2 regions of the Streptomyces sp. RK9 genome follow, and region 1 is predicted to be linked to the other one. Evidence: predicted binding sites of a transcription regulator. Region 1 holds the regulator's gene; the other holds the start of a gene.
What was found. Region 1 encodes HrcA, which represses chaperone genes, less so after heat shock. Its sites were predicted from a motif close to TTNGCACTCNGNNNNNCNGAGTGCNAA; they were not measured.
Positions count from the first base shown of each region.

Region 1 (4,621 bases):
GATAGTGCACCTGCGGGTACGCGGCCGGGGCGTACGGGCCGTGCTCGCGCATGAAGCGGTTGACCAGGCCGCGCGCGGGGCGGCCCGAGAACGCGCGGGTCAGCTCGGTGTGCCCGAACAGCGGGTTCGTCATGGCCTGCTTGTGCAGCGGCTGCGCGCCCGACTCGGGCGTCACCAGGAACGCCGTGCCGAGCTGGGCGAAGTCCGCGCCCGCGGCGAGGACCGCGGCGATCTGGCCGCCGCGCATCAGGCCGCCCGCGGCGATCACGGGCAGCTGCACCGTCTCCCTGACCTGCGCGATCAGGCTGAGCAGGCCGATGCCGGAGCCGTCCGCCTCCGGGTTGTCGCGGTGCGTGCCCTGGTGGCCGCCCGCCTCGATGCCCTGGACGCAGACGGCGTCGGCGGCCGCCCGCTGGGCCGCGCGGGCCTCCTCGGGCGTGGTGACGGTGACGACCGTGCGGGTGCCGACGCGGTCGAAGGCCTGGACGACCTCCCGGGTCGGGCAGCCGAACGTGAACGACACCAGCGGCACCGGGTCGTCGAGCAGGATCGCGAGCTTCGCGTCGTAGCCGTCGTCGCGCTTGCCGTCGGTGTCGCCGAGCTGCGTCTCGTACCAGGTGGCCTCGCCCGCGAGCTGATTGCGGTACACCTCGACGGCCGCGGGGTCGGAGTACTCCGGCTGCGGCATGAACAGGTTCACCCCGAACGGCCGCGCCGTCAGGCTCCTGACCTGCTTGATCTCCTGGTACATCCCGTCGGCGGTTTTGTACCCGGCGGCCAGGCAGCCGAGCCCCCCGGCCTCGGCGACAGCCGCCACCAGCTGCGGGGTCGAGCCACCGCCCGCCATCGGGGCCTGCACGATCGGATAGCGACAGAGATCGGTGAACGCGGAGGACATACCGGCATCGTGCCACGTCTGGCGGGGGCGCCTTGTCCGGGGTCCTTCGGCTTTCCCGCCGTGGGGGCTTTCCTGCCCCGCCGCTCCGCGGCGGACACCGCCCACCCACCCACCCGTGACTGGAACATCACCGCGCCGCCGCCATGGCCACCTGCACCACTCACGCTACGGCCGGCCGAGCCGCCCGGGCTCCCGCACCAGGGCCGGGGAAGGGCCCGGCCGGGAGCCGGGCAAGGCCAAGGACTGCCCCACCCCTGTGGGCAGCTGGGCCGCCCAGAGGGCGGAACGGGTGGGCACAGCCCAGGACGGCGGCGCCATGACGACAAGGGAAGGAAGTGGAACGGCCCCCGGCCGACGGGATGGCACGAACGGAGGTGCCCCGGCCGAGCCCCGGGCGCCGTCACCGCGCGGGTTGACCACGCAGAACGGCCCGGGGTGAGCGTAGATTCCACGCTCACCCCGGGCCGGTCAAGGCGCTAGCGCCCGTTGAACGCGTCCTTCAGGCGAGAGAACAGGCCCTGCTGCCCGGGCTGGAACTGCCCGGTGGGCCGCTCCTCGCCGCGCAGCTGCGCGAGCTCCCGCAGCAACCGCTCCTGCTCGGGGTCGAGCTTGGACGGCGTGAGGACCTCGACGTGCACGATGAGGTCGCCGCGCCCGCCGCCGCGCAGGTGGGTGACGCCCCGCCCGTGCAGGGGGATCGACTGGCCGGACTGCGTGCCGGGCCGGATGTCGACCTCCTCCATGCCGTCCAGCGTCTCGAGCGGCACCTTCGTGCCGAGCGCCGCCGCCGTCATCGGCAGCGTGACGGTGCAGTGCAGATCGTCCCCGCGCCGCTGGAAGACGGCGTGGGGCAGCTCGTGGATCTCGACGTAGAGGTCACCGGCGGGGCCGCCGCCGGGGCCGACCTCGCCCTCGCCCGCGAGCTGGATCCGGGTGCCGTTGTCGACACCGGCCGGGATCTTCACGGTGAGCGTGCGCCGGGACCGGATCCGCCCGTCGCCCGCGCACTCGGGGCACGGCGTCGGCACGACGGTCCCGAAGCCCTGGCACTGCGGGCAGGGCCGCGAGGTCATGACCTGGCCGAGGAAGGACCGCGTGACCTGGGACACCTCACCGCGACCGCGGCACATGTCACAGGTCTGCGCGGAGGTGCCGGGCGCGGCACCTTCCCCGGAACACGTCGTACAGACGACGGCCGTGTCGACCTGGATGTCCTTCGTGGTGCCGAAGGCCGCCTCTTCGAGGTCGATCTCCAGACGGATCATGGCGTCCTGCCCGCGCCGGGTGCGCGAACGCGGCCCGCGCTGCGACGCCGTACCGAAGAACGCGTCCATGATGTCGGAGAAGTTGCCGAAGCCACCCGCTCCGAAGCCGCCCGCGCCACCGGCGCCGCCGGCCTGGGACAGCGGGTCGCCGCCGAGGTCGTAGACCTGCTTCTTCTGCGGGTCCGACAACACCTCGTACGCGGCGTTGATCTCCTTGAAGCGCTCTTGCGTCTTCGGGTCAGGGTTGACGTCCGGGTGCAGCTCGCGAGCGAGCCGCCGGAAGGCCTTCTTGATGTCGTCCTGGGAAGCGTCGCGGCGCACGCCTAGTACGGCGTAGTAGTCCGTGGCCACTTACGACTCCGCCAGGATCTGTCCGACGTAACGTGCCACTGCGCGTACTGCTCCCATCGTTCCCGGATAGTCCATGCGGGTCGGTCCGACCACGCCCAGCTTGGCCACTGCCTCGCTCCCCGAACCGTAGCCGACGGAGACCACCGACGTGGAGCTGAGCCCCTCGTGGGCGTTCTCGTGCCCGATCTTGACGGTCATGCCCGAATCCGTCGCCTCACCAAGCAACTTGAGGAGGACGACCTGCTCCTCAAGGGCCTCGAGGACCGGCCTGATGGTGAGGGGAAAGTCATGTCCGAAGCGGGTGAGATTGGCGGTGCCGCCGATCATCAGCCGCTCCTCGGTCTCCTCCACCAGCGTTTCGAGGAGGGTGGAAAGGACCGTCGTCACCGTCCCCCGGTCGTCCTTGTCGAAGGACTCGGCCAGGTCCTGCACCAGCTGCGGCACGTCCGAGAAGCGGCGGCCCGCGACCCGGCTGTTGAGCCGCGCCCGCAGATCCGCGAGCGACGTCTCGCCGAACGGAGCCGGGCAGTCGATCATGCGCTGCTCGACGCGCCCGGTGTCGGTGATGAGGACCAGCATCAGGCGGGCCGGGGCCAGCGAGAGCAGTTCCACGTGCCGCACCGTGGAGCGGGTCAGCGACGGATACTGCACCACCGCGACCTGCCGGGTCAGCTGCGCGAGCAGCCGCACCGTGCGCCCGACGACGTCGTCCAGGTCGACCGCGCCGTCCAGGAAGTTGTGGATCGCGCGCCGCTCTGGAGCCGTCATCGGCTTGACGCCCGCGAGCCGGTCCACGAACAGGCGGTACCCCTTGTCGGTCGGGATCCGCCCGGCGCTGGTGTGCGGCTGGGCGATGAACCCTTCCTCCTCGAGCGCGGCCATGTCGTTGCGGACCGTCGCCGGGGAGACGCCGAGGTGGTGGCGTTCGGTGAGCGCCTTGGAGCCGACCGGCTCCTCCGTGCCCACGTAGTCGTGGACGATGGCGCGCAGCACTTCCAGCCTGCGTTCACTGAGCATCGCGCACCTCCAGCTGCCGTCCCTCGCCCCGAGCCCCCGGTGGTGGCCCCTCGCCCTGGCACTCACCCCGGGCGAGTGCCAGCCTTCACCGAGTCAGTGTACGGCCGGTGGGTACAGGCCCGGCAAGGGCCGACCCCGTTGTCATGCCGACGGGTGCCGCCCATGTCCTGCCTTGTCACGCCGACGGACACCCCGGCCACCTACCCCGCCGCTCCGGAGGCCGCCCCCGTCCTGCCCCCGCGCCCCGTCGGCGCTAGCGTCACCCCATGGACACGACCACGCCCTCCCCCGCCTCCGCCCCGGCCTGGGAGGAGGCGGGCTGGGAACGGCTCGCCGCGCGCGTGGGGCGGTGCAGGCTGCCCGTGTGGGACTGCACGGCCGGGCTCGTCGTCGGCACCGGCGCCGCCCTCATGATCGAGGCCGGGTCCAGCCTGCGCGAGGGCTCCCGGCTGCGCGCCGACGCCCGGCGGCTGCTCGGCGACGGCCGGCGCGTGACGCATCTCGCGCTCACCCACCCGCACTTCGACCACGTCCTCGGCGCGGCGGCGTTCGCGGGCGTCGAGGTGTTCGGCGCCGTCGGCCTCGACACCGTCCTCGACCACGACCGCGAGGGGCTGCGCGCCGACGCCGTCGCCCAGGGCCTCGACCCGGCCGCCGCCGCCGAGGCCGCCGACCTCCTGGTCCAGCCCCGCCACCTGGTGTGCGGGGAGTGGACCCTCGACCTCGGCGGCCTCCAGGTGCTGCTCGCCAACGTCGGCCCCGGGCACTCCGGCCACGACCTCGCCGTCCTCGTGCCGGGCGGCCCCGGCGAGCCCGAGGTCGTCTTCTGCGGCGACCTGGTCGAGGAGTCCGGCGAGCCGCAGGCCGGCCCGGACGCGGCGCCCCGGCACTGGCCCGCCGCCCTCGACCGGCTCCTCGACCTGGGCGGCGAGGACGCGGTGTACGTGCCCGGGCACGGGGCCGTCGTGGACGCCGCCTTCGTACGCCGCCAACGCGACGAGCTTGCCCGGCGGTTCGGTGTCGCCTGACGGCATGCCATAACGTCTGGCCCATGCGCAGCTACCACCCGGACCTGACCCCGCCCTGGAAG
Region 1 is NZ_CP173703.1:1,747,697-1,752,317, reverse strand. It holds gene AB6L24_RS06770 (nitronate monooxygenase) at 1-898, opposite strand, end outside; gene dnaJ (molecular chaperone DnaJ) at 1,375-2,514, opposite strand; gene hrcA (heat-inducible transcriptional repressor HrcA) at 2,515-3,531, opposite strand; gene AB6L24_RS06755 (MBL fold metallo-hydrolase) at 3,798-4,559, shown strand; gene AB6L24_RS06750 (DUF3097 domain-containing protein) at 4,583-4,621, shown strand, end outside.

Region 2 (4,621 bases), on a different replicon from region 1:
ACGTCACAATCGAATACCGCTCATCCAGAGGGGCAGAGGGATACGGCCCGTTGAAGCCCCGGCAACCCTCCAGCCGGTCTCGTCGCCGCGAACGCGCGCGCCGCGAGGCTCCCGGCTCGGGAAGGTGCCAATTCCGTCTCGCGGCGAGATGCGCCGCGGGGAAGATGAGGAGAAAGGGCCTCGCCTCCATGGCTGTGCAGACTGTCGCCACCACCACGCCTTCCGCGGACACCGTCGATCTCGGACCCGCTTCCGGCCTCTCCTGCCGCGAGTGCGGAACCCGCTTCGACCTCGGCCCCATCTTCGCCTGCGCCGAGTGTTTCGGACCCCTGGAAGTCGCCTACGACCTTCCCCTCGGCGACCCGGAGGGCCTGCGCAAGCGGATCGAGTCCGGCCCCGCCAACATCTGGCGGTACGCCCCGCTGCTTCCCGTCCCCGCGGACGTGGCCGACAAGCCGAACCTCAACCCGGGCTGGACCAAGCTCGTCAAGGCCGACAACCTCGCCGCCGAACTGGGCGTCGAGCAGGGCAAGTTGTTCATCAAGGACGACTCGGGCAACCCCACGCACTCCTTCAAGGACCGTGTCGTCGCGCAGGCCCTCGAAGCGGCCCGCGCCTTCGGCTTCACCACCCTGTCCTGCTCCTCCACGGGCAATCTCGCCGGCGCGGTCGGCGCCGCCGCCGCCCGCGCGGGCTTCCGCTCCTGCGTGTTCATCCCGCACGACCTGGAGCAGGGCAAGGTCGTCATGGCCGCGGTGTACGGCGGCGAGCTCGTCGGCATCGAGGGCAACTACGACGACGTGAACCGCTTCTGCTCCGAGCTGATCGGCGACCCGCTGGGCGAGGGCTGGGGCTTCGTCAACGTCAACCTGCGGCCGTACTACGGCGAGGGCTCCAAGACCCTCGCGTACGAGATCTGCGAGCAGCTGGGGTGGGTCCTTCCCGACCAGCTCGTGATCCCGATCGCCTCCGGGTCCCAGCTCACGAAGATCGACAAGGGTCTGAAGGAGCTGATCGCGCTCGGCCTCGTCGAGGACAAGCCGTACAAGATCTTCGGGGCGCAGGCGGAGGGCTGCTCGCCGGTGTCCACCGCGTTCAAGGCGGGGCACGACGTCGTCCGGCCGCAGAAGCCGGACACCATCGCCAAGTCCCTCGCCATCGGCAACCCGGCCGACGGGCCGTACGTGCTCGACATCGCGCGGCGCACGGGTGGCGCGGTGGAGGACGTGAACGACGAGCAGGTCGTCGACGCGATCAAGCTGCTCGCCCGCACGGAAGGGATCTTCGCGGAGACCGCGGGCGGGGTGACCGTCGGGGTCGCGAAGAAGCTGATCGAGGCGGGTCTCATCGATCCCTCGCTCACCACCGTCGTGCTCAACACCGGGGACGGGCTCAAGACCCTGGACGCGGTCGCCGAGACGTCCCAGGCGACCGCGACCATCCGCCCCAGCCTCGACGCGTTCCGCTCCGCGGGCCTGGCTCACTGACCTTCCCGGCACCCCAGAAAGGCATCCCCATGAGTGTCAACGTCCGCATCCCCACCATCCTTCGCACCTACACCGGCGGCAAGGCCGAGGTCGCCGCCGAGGGGGCGACCCTCGGTGAGGTCATCGCCGACCTGGAGAAGAACCACACCGGCATCGCGGCCCGGGTCCTGGACGACCAGGGCAAGCTGCGGCGGTTCGTGAACGTGTACGTGAACGACGACGACGTGCGGTTCGAGCAGGGTCTGGAGACCGCGACGCCGGACGGCGCCGGGATTTCGATCATTCCCGCCGTCGCCGGCGGCTGAGCGCACGCAGAGTCACCGACATTGCCCCCTCCGCGAGAGAAGCGGAGGGGGCAATTCTGTATGGTTGAGCGCGGTACAGTTGGGAATGGAGCGCCGTTCTCGGCGCACGCAGTGCCGCGCGCATATTCGAAGTCGGCCGCGGAGCCGACAAGAAGTAGCCAAAGTGTCCTGCCTATTTGAGCCTTATGTGGCATTTGTCGGGCCCGACTTGCCCTGGATTCCGTGGAATTCTCCGGAAATCTCCGATAGCGCGTGCCCAGAATTCTCGTCCGATTGACCTGTTGCAGAGGGCAGTTGGACAGATACATTCAGCCGCGGTCGACGCGTTCCGGCGCACACCCCCAACCCATGGGGGGTGAGGTCTGACCCGGGTCCGCGAAGTGCGGGTCTGCGCAAGGGCCAGTAATAGGGGAGTTAGGCATGGCTCAGGGCACCGTCAAGTGGTTCAACGCGGAGAAGGGATATGGCTTCATCGCGGTCGACGGTGGTGCGGATGTATTCGTCCACTACAGCGCGATCCAGATGGACGGCTACCGCACCCTGGAAGAAGGTCAGCGAGTCGAGTTCGAGATCTCGCAGGGCCAGAAGGGTCCGCAGGCGGACATGGTCAAGCTCGCCGTCTGAGCGGCTTGACGCGATCGGCCACCGACGCGACGCAGACGAAGGGCCCGCACCCCGGGAACGGGGCGCGGGCCCTTCGTCGTTGCAAGATCGGGGCGTCGCGCCGGGCGCGCGGGGTCTCGTAAGGGAGCCGTGAGTACGTGTACGAGACTCGGGGGCGACCTTGCACTCGCGGGGGTCGAGTGCTAATCATTGGCGTTAGCACTCTACGAGTGAGAGTGACAGAACTTGGATCGGGTCGGTGAGGTCCGCAGGCCGGGTGGGGCAAGGAACCACACGGCGCGCAGGCCGTCCGTCGCGGGCACCAGCACGGTCCGTTTGCTTTTCCACCCCGTCCGGGAGGACCACTTCACATGGCCAAGATCATCGCGTTCGACGAGGAGGCACGGCGCGGCCTCGAGCGCGGCATGAACCAGCTCGCCGACGCCGTCAAGGTGACCCTGGGCCCCAAGGGTCGCAACGTCGTCCTCGAGAAGAAGTGGGGCGCCCCCACGATCACCAACGATGGTGTGTCCATCGCCAAGGAGATCGAGCTCGAGGACCCGTACGAGAAGATCGGCGCCGAGCTGGTCAAGGAGGTCGCGAAGAAGACGGACGACGTCGCCGGTGACGGCACGACGACCGCGACCGTCCTCGCCCAGGCGCTCGTCAAGGAAGGCCTGCGCAACGTCGCGGCCGGCGCCAACCCGATGGCCCTCAAGCGCGGCATCGAGAAGGCCGTCGAGGCCGTCTCCGGCGCCCTGCTCGAGCAGGCCAAGGACGTGGAGACCAAGGAGCAGATCGCTTCGACCGCCTCCATCTCCGCCGCCGACACCCAGATCGGCGAGCTCATCGCCGAGGCCATGGACAAGGTCGGCAAGGAAGGCGTCATCACCGTCGAGGAGTCGCAGACCTTCGGTCTGGAGCTCGAGCTCACCGAGGGCATGCGCTTCGACAAGGGCTACATCTCGGCGTACTTCGCCACCGACATGGAGCGTATGGAGGCGTCGCTCGACGACCCGTACATCCTGATCGTCAACTCCAAGATCTCGAACGTGAAGGACCTCCTTCCGCTCCTCGAGAAGGTCATGCAGTCCGGCAAGCCGCTGCTGATCATCGCCGAGGACGTCGAGGGCGAGGCCCTGTCCACGCTCGTCGTGAACAAGATCCGCGGCACCTTCAAGTCCGTCGCCGTCAAGGCCCCGGGCTTCGGCGACCGCCGCAAGGCCATGCTCGGCGACATCGCCATCCTCACGGGCGGCACGGTCATCTCCGAGGAGGTCGGCCTCAAGCTGGAGAACGCCGGTCTCGACCTGCTCGGCCGCGCCCGCAAGGTCGTCATCACCAAGGACGAGACGACCATCGTCGACGGCGCCGGTGAGAGCGACCAGGTCCAGGGCCGGGTCAACCAGATCCGCGCCGAGATCGAGAACAGCGACTCGGACTACGACCGCGAGAAGCTCCAGGAGCGCCTGGCGAAGCTCGCGGGCGGCGTGGCCGTCATCAAGGCCGGTGCCGCGACCGAGGTCGAGCTCAAGGAGCGCAAGCACCGCATCGAGGACGCCGTTCGCAACGCGAAGGCGGCCGTCGAGGAGGGCATCGTCGCCGGCGGTGGCGTGGCCCTCCTCCAGGCCTCCTCGGTCTTCGAGAAGCTCGAGCTCGAGGGCGACGAGGCCACCGGTGCCGCCGCTGTGAAGCTGGCCCTCGAGGCCCCGCTGAAGCAGATCGCGGTCAACGCCGGCCTCGAGGGCGGCGTCGTCGTGGAGAAGGTGCGCAACCTGACCGTCGGTCACGGCCTGAACGCCGCGAACGGCGAGTACGTCGACATGATCGCCGAGGGCATCATCGACCCGGCGAAGGTCACGCGTTCCGCCCTGCAGAACGCCGCGTCCATCGCCGCGCTGTTCCTCACCACCGAGGCCGTCATCGCCGACAAGCCGGAGAAGGCCGCCGCCGCGGGCGCTCCGGGCGGCATGCCGGGCGGTGACATGGACTTCTGAGCCTCGGCTCGGTAGTTCGTAGCTGTACCCGCTGTACGCGGAGGGCGGCACCCCCAGGGTCGGGGGTGCCGCCCTCCGGCGTTTCGCGAGCGTCGTCCGGGCGGCGGCGGTCGGGCTGCTGCCTCGGTCGCCCTATCGTGGGACGCTGGAGGAAGCGGCGCACAGCCGCTGACTCGTCGATCTACGCTCATGCGCCGCAGGCTTCGACAGAAGGGACCCGCGATGACCG
Region 2 is NZ_CP173704.1:573,265-577,885, reverse strand. It holds SAM riboswitch class I at 18-171, shown strand; gene thrC (threonine synthase) at 165-1,487, shown strand; gene AB6L24_RS22645 (ubiquitin-like small modifier protein 1) at 1,517-1,792, shown strand; gene AB6L24_RS22640 (cold-shock protein) at 2,213-2,416, shown strand; gene groL (chaperonin GroEL) at 2,767-4,392, shown strand; gene AB6L24_RS22630 (Uma2 family endonuclease) at 4,615-4,621, shown strand, end outside.
Region 2: the regulator HrcA is predicted to act here: its motif matches at 2,612-2,638, upstream of groL (chaperonin GroEL).